DNA from 3 places in the Paenibacillus sp. FSL H8-0175 genome. Region 2 is predicted to be linked to each of the others. Evidence: riboswitches for the same ligand, from Rfam matches in the RefSeq annotation. Region 2 holds a riboswitch; each other region holds the start of a gene.
The links. A riboswitch is a leader RNA that binds a small molecule or an ion and turns the genes downstream of it on or off. The one in region 2 is predicted to bind thiamine pyrophosphate.
Positions count from the first base shown of each region.

Region 1 (3,277 bases), 740 kb from region 2:
AAACGCGTGCAGCTTGTGGCAGAATTACGCGGCGCAGAGCCTGCCCACGAGTCATCCCGACTGAGAAGGCAGCTTCCCACTGGCCTTTATGTATCGACAGGATAGCAGCGCGTACGATTTCCGATGAATAAGCCCCTACGCTAAGGGTAAATCCAATGGTGGCGGCAATGAAAGGGTCGAGTACAATACCAACAGCCGGCAAACCATAAAATATAATAAATAGCTGCACTAACAACGGGGTTCCCCGAATGACCCATACATAAAAACGGGCGATTAGCTTCGGAATTACCCACGGTGAAAGACGTGCCAACGCGGTTAGGATCGCCAAAATCAATCCAAGCACAAAGGAAAGTAGCGCCAACGGAATGGTAAAAGCCACCCCGGCTTTAAGCAGGGGTAGCAGTGTATCTAAGAAAATTTGTATTTTGCGGTCATCCATTATTCAGACATCCTTTTTAGCTTCTAGGCTTAATTAGCCTTGCTAGCCTTGTATTATTTTGAAACGTCAGCTCCAAAGTATTTCTCGGAAATTTTCAAGTACGTTCCATCACTTTTCATCTCTTTAATCGCATCACTGACCGCATTCACCAGCTCATCATTGCCTTTCAGGAATACCGCAGCACTTTGTGAGCCTTCAGGAATCTCATCAACCACTTTAATTTTTGCATCTGGTTTTTGTTTTTTCAGATCCAGATAAGACAAGCCATCATTCACAGTTGCATCAATACGTCCCGAAGTCAGCAGATCCATCGCTTGATTGAAACCGTCCGTAGCTACGATTTCAGCACCGTTCTCACGAGCGATGTCGGATAAGTTACTGGTCAGGGATTGTCCGGCTTTTTTACCCTTTAGATCAGCAAAGGTCTTAATATCCTCATTGTTTTCGCTCACGATCAATACTGCCTTGGATACAATATAGGGTTCAGAGAAATCATATTTCACTTTGCGATCTTCGTTAATGGAAACTTCATTAAAAATGACATCAAACCGTTTCGCATCCATCCCAGCAAAAATACCATCCCACTGAGTTTCAAAAAATTCTGCTTCAACACCTAAACGTTTGGCTACTTCTTCGGCAATTTCCACGTCAAAACCCGTCAATTTCCCCGCAGTGTCATGATAAGTAAAAGGTGCATAAGTCCCTTCTGTACCTATCCGCAATTTGCCGCTGGCCTTCACAGCCTCCAAACTGTTTTGCGCTGAAGATGCTGCTCCACCATTCGTTCCAGCTGTTGGTTCAGCAGCCGTATTGGTATTCGAATTATTGCCGCAAGCCGCTACAAGGACCACGGTTAACGCCAATATAATAGTTAAACTCCATTTTTTCATTATTAAATCCCCTCTCTCTATCCGGTTTTTTTCCGGTAAATTGAATAGTACACTGCCATCACATGATCGTCAATACTTTTTTCCGATTATGTACATCGGAATTGTAATATTAACTAGATTTCTACTTATATCTTACCCAATCTTGGATTAATCCTTCACTTCTTTCTCTCTTTACTTCTCAGAAAGATATGGTATATTTATAAACAAATTAATATGGACCTGTTATTTCACTAGGGGAGTCGGCCGACTGAGACGGAGCTTTAAGCTCCGGACCCTTGGAACCTGATCTGGATCATACCAGCGGAGGGAAGTGGAGCAGAATTTTCATCAAGCATGTTAAGTGTTATTATGCAGAATGAACTTTTTGACCCATTCATTTCCTCTGGAAATGGATGGGTCTTTATTTGTTTAGGCGCTCCACAAAAATATTAGGAGGTTAGATCATCACGACCATTTTATCTATTCAAGGCCTAACCTACTCTTTTCCGGAAACTGAACAACCCCCTGTATTCGCAAAACTATCCATGGATATCAGGCAAGGGGAATTCGTCTCCGTAGTAGGTGCTAGCGGATGCGGGAAAAGCACATTTTTCAAAACGGTTGCCGGTTTACTCGAACCTACTCATGGAAAAATAAAACTCCCTACGCTCCCCTCAACCGCTAGTCGTTTAGGTCAGATCGCTTATATGCCTCAGCAGGATTTATTGCTGCCTTGGAGAACAGTGCTCGACAACTGCCTTTTGCCCTGGGAGATCATGCCCAGATTTAGTAAACAGGAAACAATCACTCAGATTCGGGAAATGTTGGCCCGCTTCGGCTTAACAGATGTAGAGAAGGCTTATCCCCATGAACTTTCGGGAGGAATGAAACAGCGAGTCGCATTTCTGCGCACCTTAGTGGCTGGAGGCGGAAGTGGCCTTATGCTGCTGGATGAGCCCTTTGGCGCTCTCGATGCCATGACCAAACGTGAGATACACCGTTGGCTGTTGGAGTTATGGGGTGAACTGAATCAGACGATTATGCTCATCACTCATGATCTGGAAGAAGCACTATTGCTCAGTGACCGGATTTATTTATTATCTGGCGGTGCGCACAGCGAATTACAGGAGATCATTGTCGATCTACCAAAACCAAGACATTATAAGATGAACTATGAACCCCGGTTTATAGCACTACGGGCAGAGTTGGAGCGAAGATTGCATGCAACCTATACCTTTTAAAAAACATCTAGACAACTATGGTCCCTTCCTTCTTCTGGTACTGCTCATTCTTGTAATCTGGGAGTCAGCTGTTCGCCTTCACTTGATTCCAGCCTTTATTCTCCCTGCACCTTCATCTATTGGCATCGCATTGATCGAGCACAGGCAATTATTATTTGGACAGCATTTATTAGCGACGTTGCAGGAGATACTGATAGGTTTTGTCCTTTCTGTGATTTTTGGTGTATTGCTGGGTATTGGAATGTTCCTGTTTCGCCCCGTAGAAAAGGCCATCTATCCCTTCCTTATCATTAGCCAGACGGTCCCATTAATTGCGCTATCGCCCATTTTTATTATGTGGTTCGGATATTCGCTGTGGAGCAAAGTGGCTGTGGTGTTTTTGACGGCTTTTTTTCCAGTTGTAGTGAGTACATATGATGGACTTCGTACAAGTGGCCAGACTTACAAGGACTTATTATTAACATTTGGTGCAAACCGCTGGCAGCTGCTTGTCAAAACCCAAATTCCACTGGCGCTGCCTGCTTTTTTCTCTGGCTTAAAGCTGTCCATTGTATACTGCGTCATCGGAGCTACTATCGGGGAATGGCTCGGCGGCAGTAAAGGACTCGGTTACTTCAGCCGCAGAATGGCCGGAAATATGCAGAGCGATGAAATGTTCGCGGCTGTATTTCTGCTGTCTGCGCTTGGTGTTGTGCTTTTTCTGGCGATAGCTTTACTCGAACAATTAT
Region 1 is NZ_CP150299.1:2,962,164-2,965,440, reverse strand. Features, by position in the region: gene MHH46_RS12910 (amino acid ABC transporter permease) at 1-439, opposite strand, end outside; gene MHH46_RS12905 (amino acid ABC transporter substrate-binding protein) at 493-1,329, opposite strand; TPP riboswitch at 1,552-1,655, shown strand; gene MHH46_RS12900 (ABC transporter ATP-binding protein) at 1,854-2,549, shown strand; gene MHH46_RS12895 (ABC transporter permease) at 2,530-3,277, shown strand, end outside.
Region 1: it holds a riboswitch for thiamine pyrophosphate, as region 2 does, so the genes downstream of both, MHH46_RS12900 (ABC transporter ATP-binding protein) here and MHH46_RS09475 (thiamine phosphate synthase) in region 2, are expected to answer to the same signal.

Region 2 (3,277 bases):
CTATTATCCGAAAGGTAAGCTGTCACGTGAATCGATGGGTGCTATTCTCTATGATGTTTACCAAGTAAAGTTTGCTAATAAACCTAAGTACATGACTGATTATAACGGCACAGCAGTAGTGCCAGGAGATCCTGGCTATGATTCGAATTTGGAGCCAGGAGCTAGAGGTGCGATGTACTATCCTCTTGTATCCTGGACGCAGCTTGTTGATACAGCGGACATTTCTCCTTATTTAATTTCAAAAGTGAAAAGTGCATATGAATTAGGACTCATTAGATCTGAAGTGGGGATTGCCAGAGGCGAAATGGTCAATGGGACAGAACTAGAACCTAAAGCTATAGTGACCCGGGAGAAAGCGGCCAAAGCTCTGTACTTTATGTGGGTGCTGGAACATGAAGTGAATGCAGAAAATCATGTTTCTTCTCTAAAATAGTCAGGGTGAACAATTCAAGGCACAGCAGCGATGCTGTGTCTATTTGTATGCAGTGAATTCCTCTCCACTTACAGCAGTATATCTCTCACGGTTGTTTATATCTACTTTCATTGTGGTAAGTAAGATTCGTAAAGCGATTTAAGAAAATGACAAACCCAGCGTATAAACGTGCATAGTTGTGCCATCCTAAGACGATCAGTTAACTATCAATTTGCTTAACGAGAGGAGATAGGGAAGATGTCAGGCAACAATAAACAAGCTACAAAAAAAACCTTACCCCCACAGGAGCAGCATCATCAGCCAGGGATTGAGAGTGAAATGACGCCGCTGCCCAAATACGAGCCGGCAAATTATAAAGCAGCAGGTAAACTGCAAGACAAGGCGGCGTTAATTACCGGTGGAGACAGCGGAATTGGGCGTGCAGTTGCTGTGCTTTTTGCTAAAGAAGGCGCTGATGTAGTCATTTCATATCTTAATGAACACTCAGATGCAGAGGAAACTAAACGTCAGGTCGAGCAGGAAGGCCGCAAATGTATCCTAATTCCAGGTGATATCGGTGACGAGAAATTCTGTAAGGATCTTATTAAACAGACGGTGGAGGGCTTAGGAAAGCTTGATATTCTCATCAATAACGCGGCAGAGCAACATCCGCAAGCTAAGATCGAGGATATTACTTCCGAGCAGCTTGAGCGTACTTTCCGTACGAATATATTTGCGATGTTCTATTTAACAAAAGCAGCTATGCCTCATTTAAAAGCAGGATCTACAATTATAAATACAACTTCAATTACCGCTTATCGCGGAAGCCCGCAGCTGCTGGACTATTCATCAACTAAAGGAGCTATTCTTAGCTTCACACGATCCTTGTCCACGAATCTGGCAGAGAAGGGCATACGGGTAAACGGTGTTGCACCAGGTCCAATCTGGACACCGCTGATTCCCTCTACCTTTGATGCAAAACAGGTTAGCGAGTTTGGAGGTACACAGCCTATGAAACGGCCTGGACAACCAGAAGAGCTGGCACCAGCCTATGTATATCTGGCCTCTGACGATTCCAGTTATGTGACTGGACAGGTTATTCATGTAAATGGTGGCGAGGTAGTAAACGGTTAGATCAGTACAGCTAATGTGAATAAATGGGTGTATTTCAATAAAAAAATATGTTACTATAAACCACGTTAGCATTTTAAAATTGTATATTTATGTCACTAGGGGTGCCGATTGGCTGAGACGGAATGGATTTCCGGACCCTTTGAACCTGATCTGGTTAAGACCAGCGTAGGGAAGTGGAGAACGAATTTCTGTTGTCGGGCTATTTGTAGTGCCGTCTATATACAGATTCTGACTGCCTTCCTTACGGGGGGCAGTTTTTTTGTTTTTTACTGACCTACAGGGAAGTGAGAGAGGAGATCGTGATGTTGCAAGCTGAGATCCATCTAATATCAGACGGCAAGCTACAGCTGAGACATTTTGTTGAACTAGCTGTCACGGTGCAGACATGGGTCGATTATATTCACCTGAGAGATAAGCAATGTCCTGCATGCGAACTGCTCGCTGCGGCACAGCAGCTGTTGGCTGCCGGTATGCCCGCTACCAAACTGATAATCAACGACCGGATAGATGTAGCATTGGCAGCTGGTGCCGCGGGGGTTCAGTTGGCTTGGCACAGTCTGAGTCCGGTTACAGCCCGGCGAATTGCACCTCAGCTTCGGCTGGGGAGATCGGTTCATTCTCCGGAAGAAGCGGCGAATGCCTCAGAGCAGGGAGCTGATTATTGCTTGTTTGGTCATGTATTTCCCTCGGATAGCAAGTTAGGGCTGCCCGCACGTGGGTTAGAGCTGCTTGCAGAAACGGTGAAGACCAGCTCTATTCCTGTAATTGCGATTGGCGGAATTAGCCCCGCTAATGCGGCGCAGATCATTAGACAAGGTGCGGCAGGAGTTGCTGTGATGTCCGGTATTTGCGGAGCGGATGATCCTTATGAGGCCGCCAAAGCTATTCATAAGGCGGTTCATTCATAGCCTGGAGGTAACAGCATGGGCGAAGGGGGTGATTCAGAATGAAGCTGTTGATTAACGGGAAATCCGCAGAGTGTTCTGGTGGTATTCAAACTATAGCTGATTTGATCAGTCTTCCTGAGTGGTCGGGTCGTCTGATGATCATTGAGCTGAATGGAGAAATTGTCAGTAAGGAGAATTATGAAAGTACTGCTCTGAGCGAGGATGATCGTTTGGAACTGGTGCACTTTGTTGGTGGGGGTTGAGATGGAGCGGTATAGAATTTTGAGAAATTTATACGAACCAAAGGGAGGTAATTTCATGCATGACCCGTTACATATTGGCGGCATCGAATTAACCAGTAGATTATTTATCGGAACCGGAAAATATAGCCGGAATACGTTGATCCCCGAAGTGATCGCAAGCTCTGGTTCTCAGGTGATTACTGTAGCGCTTCGCCGAGTGGACCCGCAAGGTGGAGCAGAAAATATCATGAACCATATTCCCGGCCACATGACTCTTCTGCCTAATACCTCAGGAGCGCGTACAGCGGAAGAGGCAGTCCGTATTGCAAGATTAGCAAGAGCTGCGGGACTGGGGAACTGGGTCAAGATCGAAGTGATCAATGATCAGAAATACCTGCTTCCAGATAATCTGGAGACCATACGAGCTACAGAGATTTTAGCAGCGGAGGGTTTTGTAGTACTGCCTTATATGAGTCCGGACCTTTCGGCTGCTTTACGTCTGAGAGATGCCGGTGCTGCTGCTGTGATGCCGCTTGGTGCGCCGATCGGGACGAATCGCGGCCTGCGCACTAAGGAGCTTGTGCGTATTCTTATTGAAGAAG
Region 2 is NZ_CP150299.1:2,221,378-2,224,654, forward strand. Features, by position in the region: gene MHH46_RS09465 (GDSL-type esterase/lipase family protein) at 1-433, shown strand, start outside; gene MHH46_RS09470 (SDR family oxidoreductase) at 671-1,546, shown strand; TPP riboswitch at 1,634-1,735, shown strand; gene MHH46_RS09475 (thiamine phosphate synthase) at 1,831-2,454, shown strand; gene thiS (sulfur carrier protein ThiS) at 2,493-2,696, shown strand; gene MHH46_RS09485 (thiazole synthase) at 2,752-3,277, shown strand, end outside.

Region 3 (3,277 bases), 1.7 Mb from region 2:
CCAGCTGGAGGGGGATTCAATTCCCTTTAGTATTGCCCTAGAATTCGCGGATCGTTTCCGTGCGCTAGAGAATACCTTCATACAGGATGATTACACTTACATTCATTGCGGGGAACAGACCTATGAGATGGTAGAGGATTTTGTCTTCCGAAATTTGGTGGATGGACTGGAGCCATATCTGGATCAATCGGATATCAATGGGGCTTATTTCGAGACCCTTCCTTTTTTCGTAGATGAAAGAATGCAGGTGCAAGCTTTTTATGGCTTTCAGAATGAAGAAAGCTCTGATGAGATTAGTGTAAATCTGCGCTATCGTGCCTCACAGCTTGATGGAATTGATCTGAACGGAAAGCCCTATGCCAGTGCCAGCGATCCAGCATATATTGCGAACTATTGTCATGAACACTCTTATAATCGCTGGGGTCCAGACACGTATTATATGATGAATGAGCAGACCTTTTGCTGCATGACCCGCGCTGAACAGGAGATTGCTGTTAGTCTAGCCAACCAGATGTACGGGCAATATTATTACGGATTTTTACTCAATATTTTCCACAAAATCGTTCTGCTAAAGCTCGCCAATATGCACTCCCGACTTCGGATTAATCATGATTATGAGGAAATAGACAATCTAATCTACTCCATCAATAAGTTCTCGGCAAAGTTCTACTTCTTGGAGTTGATTTCCCAGTCGCAGGGCCGGGAGATATTTCTTCAGCTGCGTAAAGTATACGGAAACGATGCTTTGTTCGAGGAAGTGAAAGAAACCTTAAATGACCTGTTTCAGTATCAGGATAAGTTTCAGTCCAAGCGACGGGATAATCTGCTGATGATTCTCACTGTATTTACGGTAGTAAGCGGGATTTACGGCATGAATCAGGTCATTGACGATCTGGATGGAAAGATTCAATGGAGTAAAATGATTGGTTATTCTCCCTTTGAATTTCTTGCCCTCTTCGTGATCATGAGCGGGATTCTGATCAGCGTTGTCCTCACGCTAGGGGCGCTGGTTAGTGAGCTTAAACGGCGTCACCGCAAGAAATATAAAGATCTAGACTAGCAAAAAAGAAACTACTGGATTGGAAAAATTCAGGAGTGCACTACTAGACATTCCGAGTACAGCCGTCTATAATACACCGTATGCGAGAAATATAAGATATAAAGTATGGGTACAAAACTTATGCTTACTTATATTGCACATAGAAATACCCGTTAACTTCATAGAACCAGGGGTGCTGGAATTGGCCGGCTGAGATTGTATCCCACAAGATACTGACCCTTATACCTGATCTGGATAATGCCAGCGTAGGAATCGCCAATTGGTTCTGGTCCCTGTGACCTTAACTAACCTTGCGCCAAGCCAGCGTCCCGATCACTCGGGGCGCTTTTTTTGTAAGATCACTAAAAGATGTAGAAAAACGTACATACTACACTTTACGGTTCATGTTGTGAAGACGGGATTCTTGTAACCTTAAAGGAGAGAAGAAGACATGCACCTTAAAAAAGCACTTACGTTGTGCCTCACCTGTGTACTCATTCTTGCCATTGCCGGATGCGGCAGCAACAATGGGAATACAGCCGGAAACAAAGCAAATGCTACTGATCCAACTGCTGCGGCTGGGACGGATGCTCCAAAAGAGCTCACCAAAGTTAAAGTCGCACTCGACTGGACACCGAACACGAATCATACCGGTCTATACGTAGCTAAGGATCTTGGTTACTACGCTGAAGAAGGTCTGGACGTCGAGATCGTTCAGCCAGGCGCAGCGGGTTCTGATACTATGGTTACTTCTGGCGAAGCCGCATTTGGCATCAGCGCCCAAGAAGGATTAACACTAGCCCGTCTACAAGGCGTGCCCCTTGTCTCGATAGCAGCTATTATTCAGCATAATACGTCGGGATTCGCTGCTCCAGTAGATCGCAATATTAAATCACCAAAGGATTTCGAAGGTAAAACCTACGGAGGCTGGGGCTCACCGGCCGAAGAAGCAGCCATGAAAGCTATCATGGATCCTGAAGGTGGCGATGTGAAAAAGGTGAAGCTGATCAGTATCGGTGAAGCTGATTATTTTACCGCCGTCAAACGTGACATTGATTTCGCCTGGATTTTCTACGCTTGGACTGGTGTTGAGGCTGAGTTGCGTGGCGAGCCATTGGATATGCTGTACTTAAAGGATTATGCGCCGCAGCTCGATTATTACACGCCTGTGCTGACGACGAGTGAGAAGCAAATTGCAGATCATCCTGATCTGGTGAAGGCCTTCATGAAAGCCACATCAAAAGGTTATCAATATGCCATAGATCATCCGGAAGAGGCTGCCGGTATGTTATCGAAGGCCGTTCCTGACCTGGACGCCGACCTTGTCCTAGCTAGCCAAAAATGGCTTAGCCCAAAATACAAGGACGATGCTGCCCGCTGGGGCGAGCAAAAAACCGAGGTCTGGCAAAATTACGGCGATTGGATGTATGATCTGAAGTTGCTGGATAAACCGCTGGATGCTGCTAGTGCATTCAGTAATGATTTTTTACCGGCGGAGTAAACAACAATTGTAATGAATTACTTCGTTATCAAAGTTGGCTTTTTGAACTTACCTTATAAAATGAGAGGATTGATTATTGTGGCTAACACCCTACTAAGCATTCAAGTAATTCCAAAAACTCCGAACAATGAGGATTCCATCCCATACGTAGATAAAGCGATTGAGGTCATTCAGAAATCCGGCGTTAAACATCAAGTGAATCCACTGGAAACCACAATGGAAGGTGAGCTTAGCGAGCTGCTGGAGGTTGTGCGTCAGATGCAGGAGGCGTTGATCGAAGCAGGCAGTCCAAGCGTAATTTCGCAGATCAAAATCGCTCATAATCCTAACGGAATCAGCATGGATAAATTGACGGAGAAATATCGGCCGTGAGATCGACCTGGAAGCTAATATGGCCGCCCCTTGTGGCGGTCGTCTTCTTTTTAACCGTATGGCAGCTATCTGTATCTGTATTTCATATTGAATCCTGGATTCTGCCGAGTCCTGCTGATATTGCTCGTGAATCCACCAGTAACGCTTCTGGTCTTTGGGCACATACGATGGCTACGCTGCGGCTCACTTTAATTGGTTTTCCCATTGGTACGGGGGTAGGCCTGATCGTTGCTTTGCTTTTGCATCTTTTGCCTTGGGCTAGACGGGCTTTTTATCCACTTATTATTCTGAGTCAAAATGTTCCCTCCATCGCGCTCGGACCCCTGCTCATTATCTGGTTCGGCTTTGGTCTTTTGCCCAAAATC
Region 3 is NZ_CP150299.1:502,563-505,839, reverse strand. Features, by position in the region: gene MHH46_RS02245 (hypothetical protein) at 1-1,060, shown strand, start outside; TPP riboswitch at 1,219-1,329, shown strand; gene MHH46_RS02240 (ABC transporter substrate-binding protein) at 1,491-2,540, shown strand; gene MHH46_RS02235 (MTH1187 family thiamine-binding protein) at 2,619-2,912, shown strand; gene MHH46_RS02230 (ABC transporter permease) at 2,909-3,277, shown strand, end outside.
Region 3: it holds a riboswitch for thiamine pyrophosphate, as region 2 does, so the genes downstream of both, MHH46_RS02240 (ABC transporter substrate-binding protein) here and MHH46_RS09475 (thiamine phosphate synthase) in region 2, are expected to answer to the same signal.